One region of the Kribbella sp. NPDC026596 genome, then DNA from elsewhere that is predicted to be linked to it. Evidence: riboswitches for the same ligand, from Rfam matches in the RefSeq annotation. Region 1 holds a riboswitch; each other region holds the start of a gene.
What was found. Region 1 has a riboswitch for thiamine pyrophosphate ahead of AB0E63_RS21450 (cytosine permease). Riboswitches for the same ligand answer to the same signal wherever they lie in the genome.
Positions count from the first base shown of each region.

Region 2: linked by a shared signal. The riboswitch ahead of thiC (phosphomethylpyrimidine synthase ThiC) and the one ahead of AB0E63_RS21450 (cytosine permease) in region 1 are both predicted to bind thiamine pyrophosphate.
Region 3: linked by a shared signal. The riboswitch ahead of thiS (sulfur carrier protein ThiS) and the one ahead of AB0E63_RS21450 (cytosine permease) in region 1 are both predicted to bind thiamine pyrophosphate.

Region 1 covers NZ_JBEZYF010000024.1:106,829-110,099, reverse strand. Annotated here, with positions in the region: gene AB0E63_RS21455 (class I SAM-dependent methyltransferase) at 1-678, opposite strand, end outside; gene AB0E63_RS21450 (cytosine permease) at 706-2,034, opposite strand; TPP riboswitch at 2,028-2,143, opposite strand; gene AB0E63_RS21445 (alpha/beta hydrolase) at 2,164-2,826, opposite strand; gene AB0E63_RS21440 (hypothetical protein) at 2,823-3,271, opposite strand, start outside.
Region 2 covers NZ_JBEZYF010000018.1:1,585-4,855, reverse strand. Annotated here, with positions in the region: gene AB0E63_RS17045 (hypothetical protein) at 1-81, opposite strand, end outside; gene AB0E63_RS17040 (lysophospholipid acyltransferase family protein) at 288-1,046, opposite strand; TPP riboswitch at 1,086-1,205, shown strand; gene thiC (phosphomethylpyrimidine synthase ThiC) at 1,211-2,743, shown strand; gene AB0E63_RS17030 (transposase) at 3,018-3,271, shown strand, end outside.
Region 3 covers NZ_JBEZYF010000018.1:114,396-117,666, reverse strand. Annotated here, with positions in the region: gene AB0E63_RS17660 (DUF6807 family protein) at 1-216, shown strand, start outside; gene AB0E63_RS17655 (thiazole synthase) at 191-964, opposite strand; gene thiS (sulfur carrier protein ThiS) at 966-1,172, opposite strand; TPP riboswitch at 1,163-1,273, opposite strand; gene AB0E63_RS17645 (hypothetical protein) at 1,360-2,262, shown strand; gene AB0E63_RS17640 (LacI family DNA-binding transcriptional regulator) at 2,286-3,271, shown strand, end outside.

The DNA of each region.
Region 1 (3,271 bases):
GTCAGTGGCCGGCTGGTGGATCTCCAGGATGAGCCGGCGACGCCCGCCCCACTCCCGCTTGTAGACCTTGTAGTCCTCGATCCCCGCGGCCGCGCAGAGCCGGCCGTAGCTGATCTCGTCGTGGATGAAGTGCACGCTGCTGGTGCCGAAGTGCTCGGTGGTGACGATCCGGTGCTCCGGGCCCTGCCGCATCCCGTTGGCGATCTCGGCCGCCGTTGCCGGACCCCAGGCCGGGCCCTCGATGATCGCCACGCCACCCGGCTTCAGCACCCGGGAGATCTCGCAGATCGTGGAGATCTGCTCGTCCTCGGCGAACAGTTCGTGGAACGCGGTCCACAGGCAGATGACCGCGTCGAAGGAGTCCCACTTGTACGGCAGGTCGGTCATCGAGCCGATCGCCCAGTCGATCGACAACTCCTCCTTGGCCGCCATCGCCTGACCGGCCTCGACCAGGTTCGGCGAGATGTCCAGGGCGCGGACGACCTTGCCGGCCTTCCGCAGCGGCAGCGCGATCCGGCCGTAGCCGCAGCACAGGTCGAGCACCGACTCACGCCCGGCCAGCAACTCCTCGACGGCCTTGACGACCGCCGCGTCCCGCTCGGGCGTCGTACGCGCGGCCAACCCGTCCGGGCCGAGTTCCGCGTACTCGGCCCGGCTGCGCAGTGCGGAATTCAGCATGACCGCAAGTATCCCGGTTACTCCGGGTCATTTGTCCAGCGGTCGGCGCCCGATCCGGCCGAGTACGATCGCGGCCAGCATCGAGACGATGATCGAGGTGTACGTCGCGCCGAGCCAGCCAGGCACCGGTTGGTTGTTGAAGAGCCGCTGCTGCAGGTCCAGCCAGAACGGCGACCAGCCGGAGACCGTGCCCGGGTTGACGAGCTGGTAGGCGACGAAGCCGATCACCCAGGCGACCGTGGGCTGCCAGCGGAAGCGCGCCGTACCGGAGACGTCCCAGTTCATCTTGCTGACCACGAAGAAGTCGGCGATCGCGACCGCGAACAGCGGGATGAAGACCGAGCCGATCAGGTAGAGGAACTGCGTGTAGTTGCCCAGGTCAACCATCAGGGCGAGACCGGTGGCGAGCACGCCGATCGCGACCGAGATCCACCGGCGGTCGACGTGGCCGATCAGGTTGTGCGCGGCCATCGTGGTCGAGTACACGTTCGCGTACGCCTCGTCGACCTCGTCGACCAGCAGCACGAACAGCGCGATCGCACCGGCCGGCAGCGTGACGAGCGCGGTGATCACGTCCTCGCTGTTGGTCTGCAGCGTCGCGACCGCGAACACGCCGAGTGCGTAGTACAGGATCGCCGCGATCCCGTAGCCGAGTGACGATCCGGCGAAGGCGGCCTTGTTGGTGCGCGAGTGCCGCGTGTAGTCGGCGGCCAGCGGCGCGAACGACACCACGCCCGCGGCAGCCAGGTCGACGGCCGGCCAGAAGCCGAACACGCTGTCCTGCGGCATAGCCTGCACCGGCTTGCTGAGCACCTGCACGAACAGGTACACCGACGCGATCAGCACCAGCCAGACCATGAACTTCCGCAGCAGTTTCACACTGCCGAGCGGCCGGACCGCCATCGCCGTCGCGATCACCCCGGCCAGTACGACGAACAGCCAGCGCCACCGCTCACTCGTCACCGCGACCGCGGCCTGCGAGATGACGATGATCTCCATCGTGGCCCAACCGACGTTCTGCGCGATGTTCAGCACGGTCGGCGCCATCGAACCCCGCCGGCCGAACAGTCCGCGCAAGCACGCCATCGCCGGCGCACCGGTCTGCGAACCGAACACAGCGGCGCCGCCGAGCACCAGCGCGCCGATTCCGCAGCCGACGACAACCGCGAGCAGCCCTTGCCACAGCGAGCCGGTGTACGCCGCAACCAGCGCACCCGTGACCGGTCCGAACAGAGAGATGCCGAAGTTCCCCCACAGGGTGAACTGGTCCAGGAATCCGAGGGTCCGCGGGGCATCCGTGGTCAGGACCAGCGGTGCCTCGGTCTGGCTGGCAGGACGAACAACAGTACTGGTCATGATGACCCGCTCCCTACGCCGGCATTACCCGGTCAGGTTCAGGCGGTCGGCGACCCAGCTGTCGCCCTCTCAGCCCGCGCAATCGGTGCGAGCTCCCGCAGAGGTTGTTAGCGCCTCAACGATAGCGCCTCAGGTCGTCGGCGGCACCGCGGCAGCTCGCTCTATGAGAGCGGCCATCTCCGGGCCGTTGGTCAGCACCGGCATGTGTGAGCCGGTATCCAGGGTTCGGGCCTCACCATGGCTCAGCTCCGCGAGCTTCTGCACCCAGTCGGCCGGCGAGAGCAGATCGTGTTTGCAGCGCACGATGACCACGGGTGCCTTCACCCGGGTGATGACGGCGGCCAGGTCGTGGTGCCTGGCGGCCTCTCCGGCCCGGGCGATCGTGGAGAGCGTCGTCCGCGCGTACTGCGGGGTGACGACCCGGATGAGCCGGGGTGACTCCGGTACGGCGGATCCGAGCAGGCGGACCGCCCGGTCCAGCCAGCTCGACATGCGGATGTCTCCGGTGGGAGCCGCGAGTACGAGCGCGTGGACCAGCTCGGGGTTGATGACCGCGGTCTCGACCACGATCTGACAGCTGGCCGAGTGCCCGACCAGGACCGACCGCTCCCGGATCTTGTCCGCGAGTGCCACGCCGAGGGCACGCGGATGCAGGTCCTCCCGCGCGCCGGCCGGTTCGCCGTACCCGGGCAGTGTGACCACGTGGTGCGGCGTGATCAGGTGCTCGACCGTCTTGGCGTACGACTCCGGCCCGAGGCCGAGGCCCGGGACCAGGACGACGGGTGCGTTCACTCCCAGGGCGCTTTGGGTGGCGGACCCTGGACGACCGGGTTGCGCACCTCGGGCTTCAGCTCGCGGTACCCGAGGGCCAGGCCGGCGGCGAGGACCAGCAGACCGATGCCGCCCCAGCCGTACGCCGTGGGCAGCCGGTCGACCGAGTCGTCGATGGCGCCCAGTCCGGTGGACAGGACCATGATCAGCCAGACCAGAATCGGGATCGCGGAGACCGCGACCAGCAGCAGACCACCCAGCTCGACCGGGTCGGGCTGGCGCCCGGCCTTGCGACGGGCGAGCACGTCCCGGATCCACATCACGAGCGCGGCCGCGCCGACCACGATCAGCACCAGCTGGCCGATCGTGTCGATCACGTCGGTTCGGAGGGGGTGGTTGAGCGGTGAGCCCGGGGCCTGGGAGATCTCCCGGAGGGCGACCCGCTGGACGGAGACCACGAGCAGGC
Region 2 (3,271 bases), on a different contig from region 1:
CTCGAGCGCCCGGCCCGCGGGCAGGCCGCGGGTCGCCCACTCGACGAAGAACGTGCCCGCGTCCGGGATCTGATCCGCCACGTGGGGCGCCGGAGTCATCATGCCCGGTTCGAACAGATGAAGCTCTTCCGGTGAATCGAACAAAACCTTCCCCGCCCGCCTGAGTACCGCGGCCGCGCGTACCGCTGCCCGGCCCGCCACACAGGGACCCCCCAGGTTCCTGTTCCATCAACAACGACAAGTCTTCGTACCCTCGATTCGGCCCGAGGGTCAAGGTCCTGTCCGCGCTACCGGTCCTCCTTGGTCCGCCGTGCGGCCCGGCGGGCGAGCTCTTCCTGATCCAGGCGCTCGGCTTCGGCCGGAGTCGGCGCGGAACCGCCGTACGACGCCGGCAACCACCAGGCACCGGCTGGTTGCTCGGGGTAGGCGCGGATGGTCTGATCGAGCATCCCGGCCATCGTCGCGTGCAGCCGCGCGGTCGCCTCGGCCGAGTCGTCGGCCCGGGTGACGGTCATCGGCGCGCCGACGGTGATCGCGATCGTGCGGTGCCGGGAGAAGTCGCGCGGATGGTCCTTGGTCAGCATCCGCTGCGTACCCCAGAGGATCATCGGAATGATCGGTACGCCGGCCGCGGCGGCCATCCGGACCGTGCCGGACTTGAACTCCTTGAGCTCGAACGACCGGCTGATGGTGGCCTCCGGGAACACGCCGACGACCTCGCCCTGGCCGAGATACCGCAGCGCTTCGCGGTACGACGCCATACCAGCCGCGCGATCCACCGGGATGTGGTGCATGCCGCGCATCAGGGGGCCTGAGTACCGGTTGCGGAACAGCACCTCCTTGGCCATGAACCGCACCAGCCGCTTGCTCGGCACCGCGCCGTACCCACCGAGCACGAAGTCGACGTAACTGATGTGGTTGAGCGCGATCACCGCGCCGCCGGTCCGCGGCACGTTCTCCGTCCCGGTCAGCTGGAACTTCACGTCCAGCACCTTGAACGCCGCCTTCGCGAAGCCGATCACCGGCGGGTACACGACATCTCGCATGCCCCGACGCTACAGCCTTCGTCTAGGGTGGCGGTCACAACTGGAGATCGCGGGAGCTCGCACCGTAGCGGGCTGAGAGGGCGGCTGGATCAACCGGCGCCGCCGACCGCCGAACCTGTCCGGGTAATTCCGGCGTAGGGAGCAGCAAGGTGAATGTCAGCACGATTCGACCGACTGTCACCACGGGCCCGATCTCGGGGTCCGAGAAGATCTACCGCGGCGAGCTGGGTGTTCCGGCCCGCCGTGTCCGGCTCACCAACGGCGAGCACTTCGACCTCTACGACACCTCGGGTCCGTACACCGACGTGTCCGCGCAGATCGACGTACAAGCCGGTCTCCCCGCAGTGCGGCGGGACTGGATCGCCGGGCGCGCACCGCTGACCCAACTGGCGCACGCGCGCGCCGGGACGATCACCGAGGAGATGAGGTACGTCGCCACCCGGGAGGGCGTCGACCCGGAGTTCGTCCGGTCCGAGGTGGCCCGGGGCCGGGCCGTGATCCCGGCGAACCGGCGGCACCCGGAGAGCGAGCCGATGATCATCGGCAAGAAGTTCCTGGTGAAGGTGAACGCGAACATCGGCAACTCGGCTGTCACCAGCTCGGTCGAGGAGGAGGTCGAGAAGCTCGTCTGGGCGACCCGGTGGGGTGCGGACACGGTGATGGACCTGTCCACCGGCAAGAACATCCACGAGACCCGGGAATGGATCCTGCGGAACTCGCCGGTGCCGATCGGGACGGTGCCGTTGTACCAGGCTCTGGAAAAGGTGAAGGGCGATCCGGCCGCGCTGTCGTGGGAGGTGTATCGCGACACGGTGATCGAGCAGTGCGAGCAGGGTGTCGACTACATGACCGTGCATGCCGGCGTACTGCTGCGATACGTGGCGCTGACCGCGCAGCGGATCACCGGGATCGTGTCGCGGGGCGGTTCGATCATGGCCGCGTGGTGCCTGGCACATCACCAGGAGTCCTTCCTGTACACCCATTTCGCCGAGCTGTGCGAGATCCTGCGGGAGTACGACGTGACGTTCTCACTGGGCGACGGGTTGCGCCCGGGATGTATCGCGGATGCCAACGACGCGGCGCAGTTCGCGGAACTGCGGACGTTGGGGGAGCTCACTCGCGTTGCGTGGGAACACGATGTGCAGGTGATGATCGAAGGCCCGGGACACGTGCCGATGCACAAGATCGCCGAGAACGTGCGGCTCGAGGAGGAGCTCTGCGGCGAGGCGCCGTTCTACACCTTGGGGCCGTTGGCAACTGATGTGGCGCCGGCCTACGACCACATTACATCGGCGATCGGTGCGGCCCAGATCGGCTGGCTGGGTACGGCGATGCTGTGTTACGTCACGCCCAAGGAACACCTCGGCCTGCCGGATCGTGACGACGTGAAGACCGGCGTGATCACGTACAAGATCGCCGCCCACGCGGCCGATCTGGCCAAGGGACATCCGGGCGCGCAGGACTGGGACGACACGTTGTCCAAGGCAAGGTTCGAGTTCCGCTGGGAGGACCAGTTCAACCTGTCACTGGACCCGGACACGGCGCGCTCGTTCCATGACGAGACCCTGCCCGCCGAGCCGGCCAAGACGGCTCACTTCTGCTCGATGTGCGGTCCGAAGTTCTGCTCGATGCGGATCACCGCGGACATTCGCGCGTACGCCGAGGATCACCAGCGCATGCTGCCGCTGGTCGACTGAACGCTGTCCGGCCCGGAGTACGCCGTACTCCGGGCCGGAAGTGTGCTGACTCCGCGTGAGGCCGGTGGGGTGAGTCGGGATGCCGAACCGACCGAATCCAGCAGAGAATGGGGGAATCGGAATCCTCCAGAACGGTCACTGGGAGTGACCGGGTGAACCGATTCAGGTTTTTTCCTTCACTCTACGTGAATAAGACTGTAGCCTTAAGACGTTCGGAAGGAGGTGCAGGGCGATGGTCTTCGTTCTCACGGTAGATCAGCGCGGTAGCCGAAGCATGAGCGATCTCGTACCCGAGCTGCTGAACTCCCTGAACCGCCGGCCGCGACGGACAGGGTTGCTCCGCAAGTTCGAGCGGACCGCCGGCGACGAGGTGCAGGGTGTGCTCTCGGACGCCCGGGCCACCGTCGACGTGATCGTCGAGCTGCTCCGCCCCGACATCTGGTACGTCGGACTCGGCGTCGGCGAGGTCGTCCAGCCACTGCCGAGGAGCACCAGGGCGGGCAGCGGTGACGCGTTCGTGTTCGCGCG
Region 3 (3,271 bases), on a different contig from region 1:
ACGACCCTGCTCCTTGTGCAGCCGGGCGACGTACGGCCGTGGTTCCTGCGATCCAGCAGGTACGTCGGTGCTGGGCCGGCGCTGGCGTGGGACCGCCCGCTGAACCTTCAGCCGAACCAGGATCTGACTCTGTCCCTCACAGCACTGCTGCTGGACCGCCCGCTGGATCTGGCCGAGGCCGCTGCCTTGTCTAGAACGTCGGTAGGCCAGTCGTAGGCGAGGACGCGTGGGCCGACTGCCAGCGGCGGGGGACGCGGCCGGCAAGGCGGGCGGCTCGGCCGGCGGAGACGGCGTCGCGCATGGCGGCGGCCATCAGGGCCGGCTTCTCGGCCCGCGTGACCGGGGTCGCGAGCATGACCGCGGCACAGCCGAGCTCCATGGCCAGCGCCGCGTCGCTCGCCGTACCGATGCCCGCGTCGACGATCACCGGCACGTTCGCGGCCTCGGCGATCAGCGCGATGTTGTGCGGATTGCGGATGCCGAGCGCGGAACCGATTGGTGCCGCCAACGGCATCACCGCCGCGCAGCCCGCCTGCTCCAGGCGGCGGGCGAGGATCGGATCGTCGTTGGTGTAGGGCAGCACGGTGAACCCGTCAGCCACCAAGGCGTCCACGGCGTCGAGCAGCTCGATCGGATCGGGCAGCAGCAGATAGTCATCGGCGACGACCTCGACCTTGATCAGGTCGGTCCCCAGCGCCTCGCGCGCGAGCTTCGCGGTCAGCACGGCTTCGGCGGCAGTGTGGCAGCCGGCCGTGTTCGGCAGGACGTCGATGCTGTGCTTCTTGAGGACGTCGAGCACCGAGCCTTCATGGCCGGTGCCGAGCCGGCGCATCGCGACCGTGGTCAATTGGGTGCCAGAGGCAACCAACGCCTCCTCCATCACTTCCAGGTTGGCCGAACCGCCGGTTCCCATGATGAGGCGCGAGCTGTACGTGCGCCCGCCGAGCTCCAGTGGATCATCCATGTCAGCCTCCCTGCACCGCGCTGACGATCTCGACCCGATCGCCGGGCTTCAGGGCGGTCTGCGCCCACTCGGCCTTCGTCAGCACGTTCTGATTGAGCGCGACCGCGATCCCGGTCGTGCGGTCGGAGTACTCGTCGACCAGCTCGGCGACGGACTTCCCCGGTGCGACGTCCGTCGCCGTACCGTTGACCCACACAGGCTCCTGCATCGCTTCCTCCCTACGCCGGAATTACCCGATTCAGGTTCAGCGGTCGGCGACGGTTCGGTCGCCCTCTCAGCCCGCTCCTGCGAGCTCCCGCGGCGGTTTCGACTCTAGCTCACGTCTTCCGGCGACGCTAACGCGCTCCACGGACGCCGGAAACGGCTACCGTGAGTACAGGGAAAGGTGAGCAGTGATGGGGAAGGTCGATCGGGCTCACGGGGGTACGAGGCTTGGCGTGCTGATCGCAGTCGCAGTGGCGCTTCTGGCTGTGCTGGCGGTGGCTGTTGTCGCGCTGAACGGATCCGACCCGGGCGACTCCGGTCCGCCGGTCGGCACTCCGACGACGTCCCAGCCGGCGGCGACGTCGGCTCCCACCGGGCCGCCCAGTGGGACGCCCACGTCACGGCCGACCGGTCCGCCGACGAGTCGTGAACCTACCTCGCGCGAGCGGTACGAGCAGGCCGCGAAGCGGGAGCTCGAGGAAGGCCTGGTCGCCTACAACCCGCCGGCTCAGGCGCGGGTGCAGGACGACTTCGAGGTCACCGTGCGGGTCCAGCGCGGCACCGCGACCGTGTCTCCGTCGTTGCGAACACTGCCCGGCACGGCTCCGGTCACCATCGAGCCCCTTCCTGTCGGGACCTACATGCGGGCGGAGCTCCGGGGTTCGGGGCTCGACGTCCAGCCGCTCAGCGACAAGCTCCAGCTCATCGACGGGGTGACCGAGTGGGCCTGGCGGGTGACACCGCAGGCCGATGGTGTGCAGACTCTCCGGCTGACTCTGGTGGTGGAGCTGAACGACCTGCCGCTCAGCAGCCGTACGTTCGCGCGGGTGATCGAGGTCGACGTCGAGAAGCAGCCGGCGTGGTACCAGCGGGCGTGGGGGTTGCTCGACGTCGCCGGCGTGGCGACGGCGCTCGTGATCGCCGCGATCCTGGGATCCGCCAAGCTGGCACGCATGTGGTGGGTACGCCGGAAGGCGGAGGAGGACGCGGCCGACATCGGCACGGCGTATGAGGCTCCGGACGCGCCTGCCCCGACGGTGAGCGCCGACGGGAAGCCGACGGCCGCCGCCAACGGGAACAAGCCGAATCCGTGAGTACCAGCGGCTATCGTGACGGGGTGGGGACTGGGAAGCGGGTCGACATCTCGGATGTCGCCGCTCGGGCGGGGGTCAGCCCGACGACGGTCTCGCACGTGATTTCGGGGCGGCGACCGGTGTCGGAGGCGACGCAGGCGCGGGTGCGGGCCGTGATGAACGAGCTCGGCTGGGAGCCGCACCAGGTCGCCCGGAGCCTGCGGATGCGCCGGACCCACACGATCGCGCTGATCGTCCCGGACATCACCAACCCGTTCTATCCTGCGGTCGCGCGCGGTCTGCTCGACGTGGTCAGCGAGCCCGGGTACCAGGTGCTGATCGGCAACACCGAGGGGGAGTCCGCGGCCGAGCGCGCCGCGGTGACGCAGATGGTGACCAGAAGCGTCGACGCGATCGTCTTCGCCGGCTACTACAGCAAGGCGAGCGACGTCGAGGCCGCCGTCGCGGCGGGGATCCCGGTGGCGTTGATGGGCGGCCGAAGGGCCGAGCCCGGGATCGATGTCCTGTCGTCGGACGACCTGGCCGCGGGGGAGATCGCGACCCGCTACCTGATAGGTCGCGGCTACCGCCGGATCGGGTTCATCACCGGGCCGTCCGGTTACGGCCCGCCGGCTGATCGGGTCAAGGGGTATCGGCACGCGTTGTCGGAAGCTGGCATCCGGTTCAGCCGCGAGCTCGTCGTCCGTGGCGAGTTCTCGCGGGCCGGCGGACTGCAGGGGCTGCATGCATTGCTGCAGTTGACGAAGCCGCCGCGCGCTGTGTTGTGCACGAACGACGTGGTCGCGATCGGCGCGCTCGATGCTGCCCGGGAGCGCGCCCTGCGGGTTCCGGACGACATCGCGGTGATGGGCTTCGATGACATCGAGGCCGCCGCGATGATCTCGCCGTCGCTGACGACGGTCTCCGGCGATCCGCGGGAACAGGGTCGCGCGGTCGGACAGGTGTTGCTCGACCGACTGGAGGACGGCGCCTCCAGCCGGCCGCAACACATTCTGTTCTCGCCTTCCGT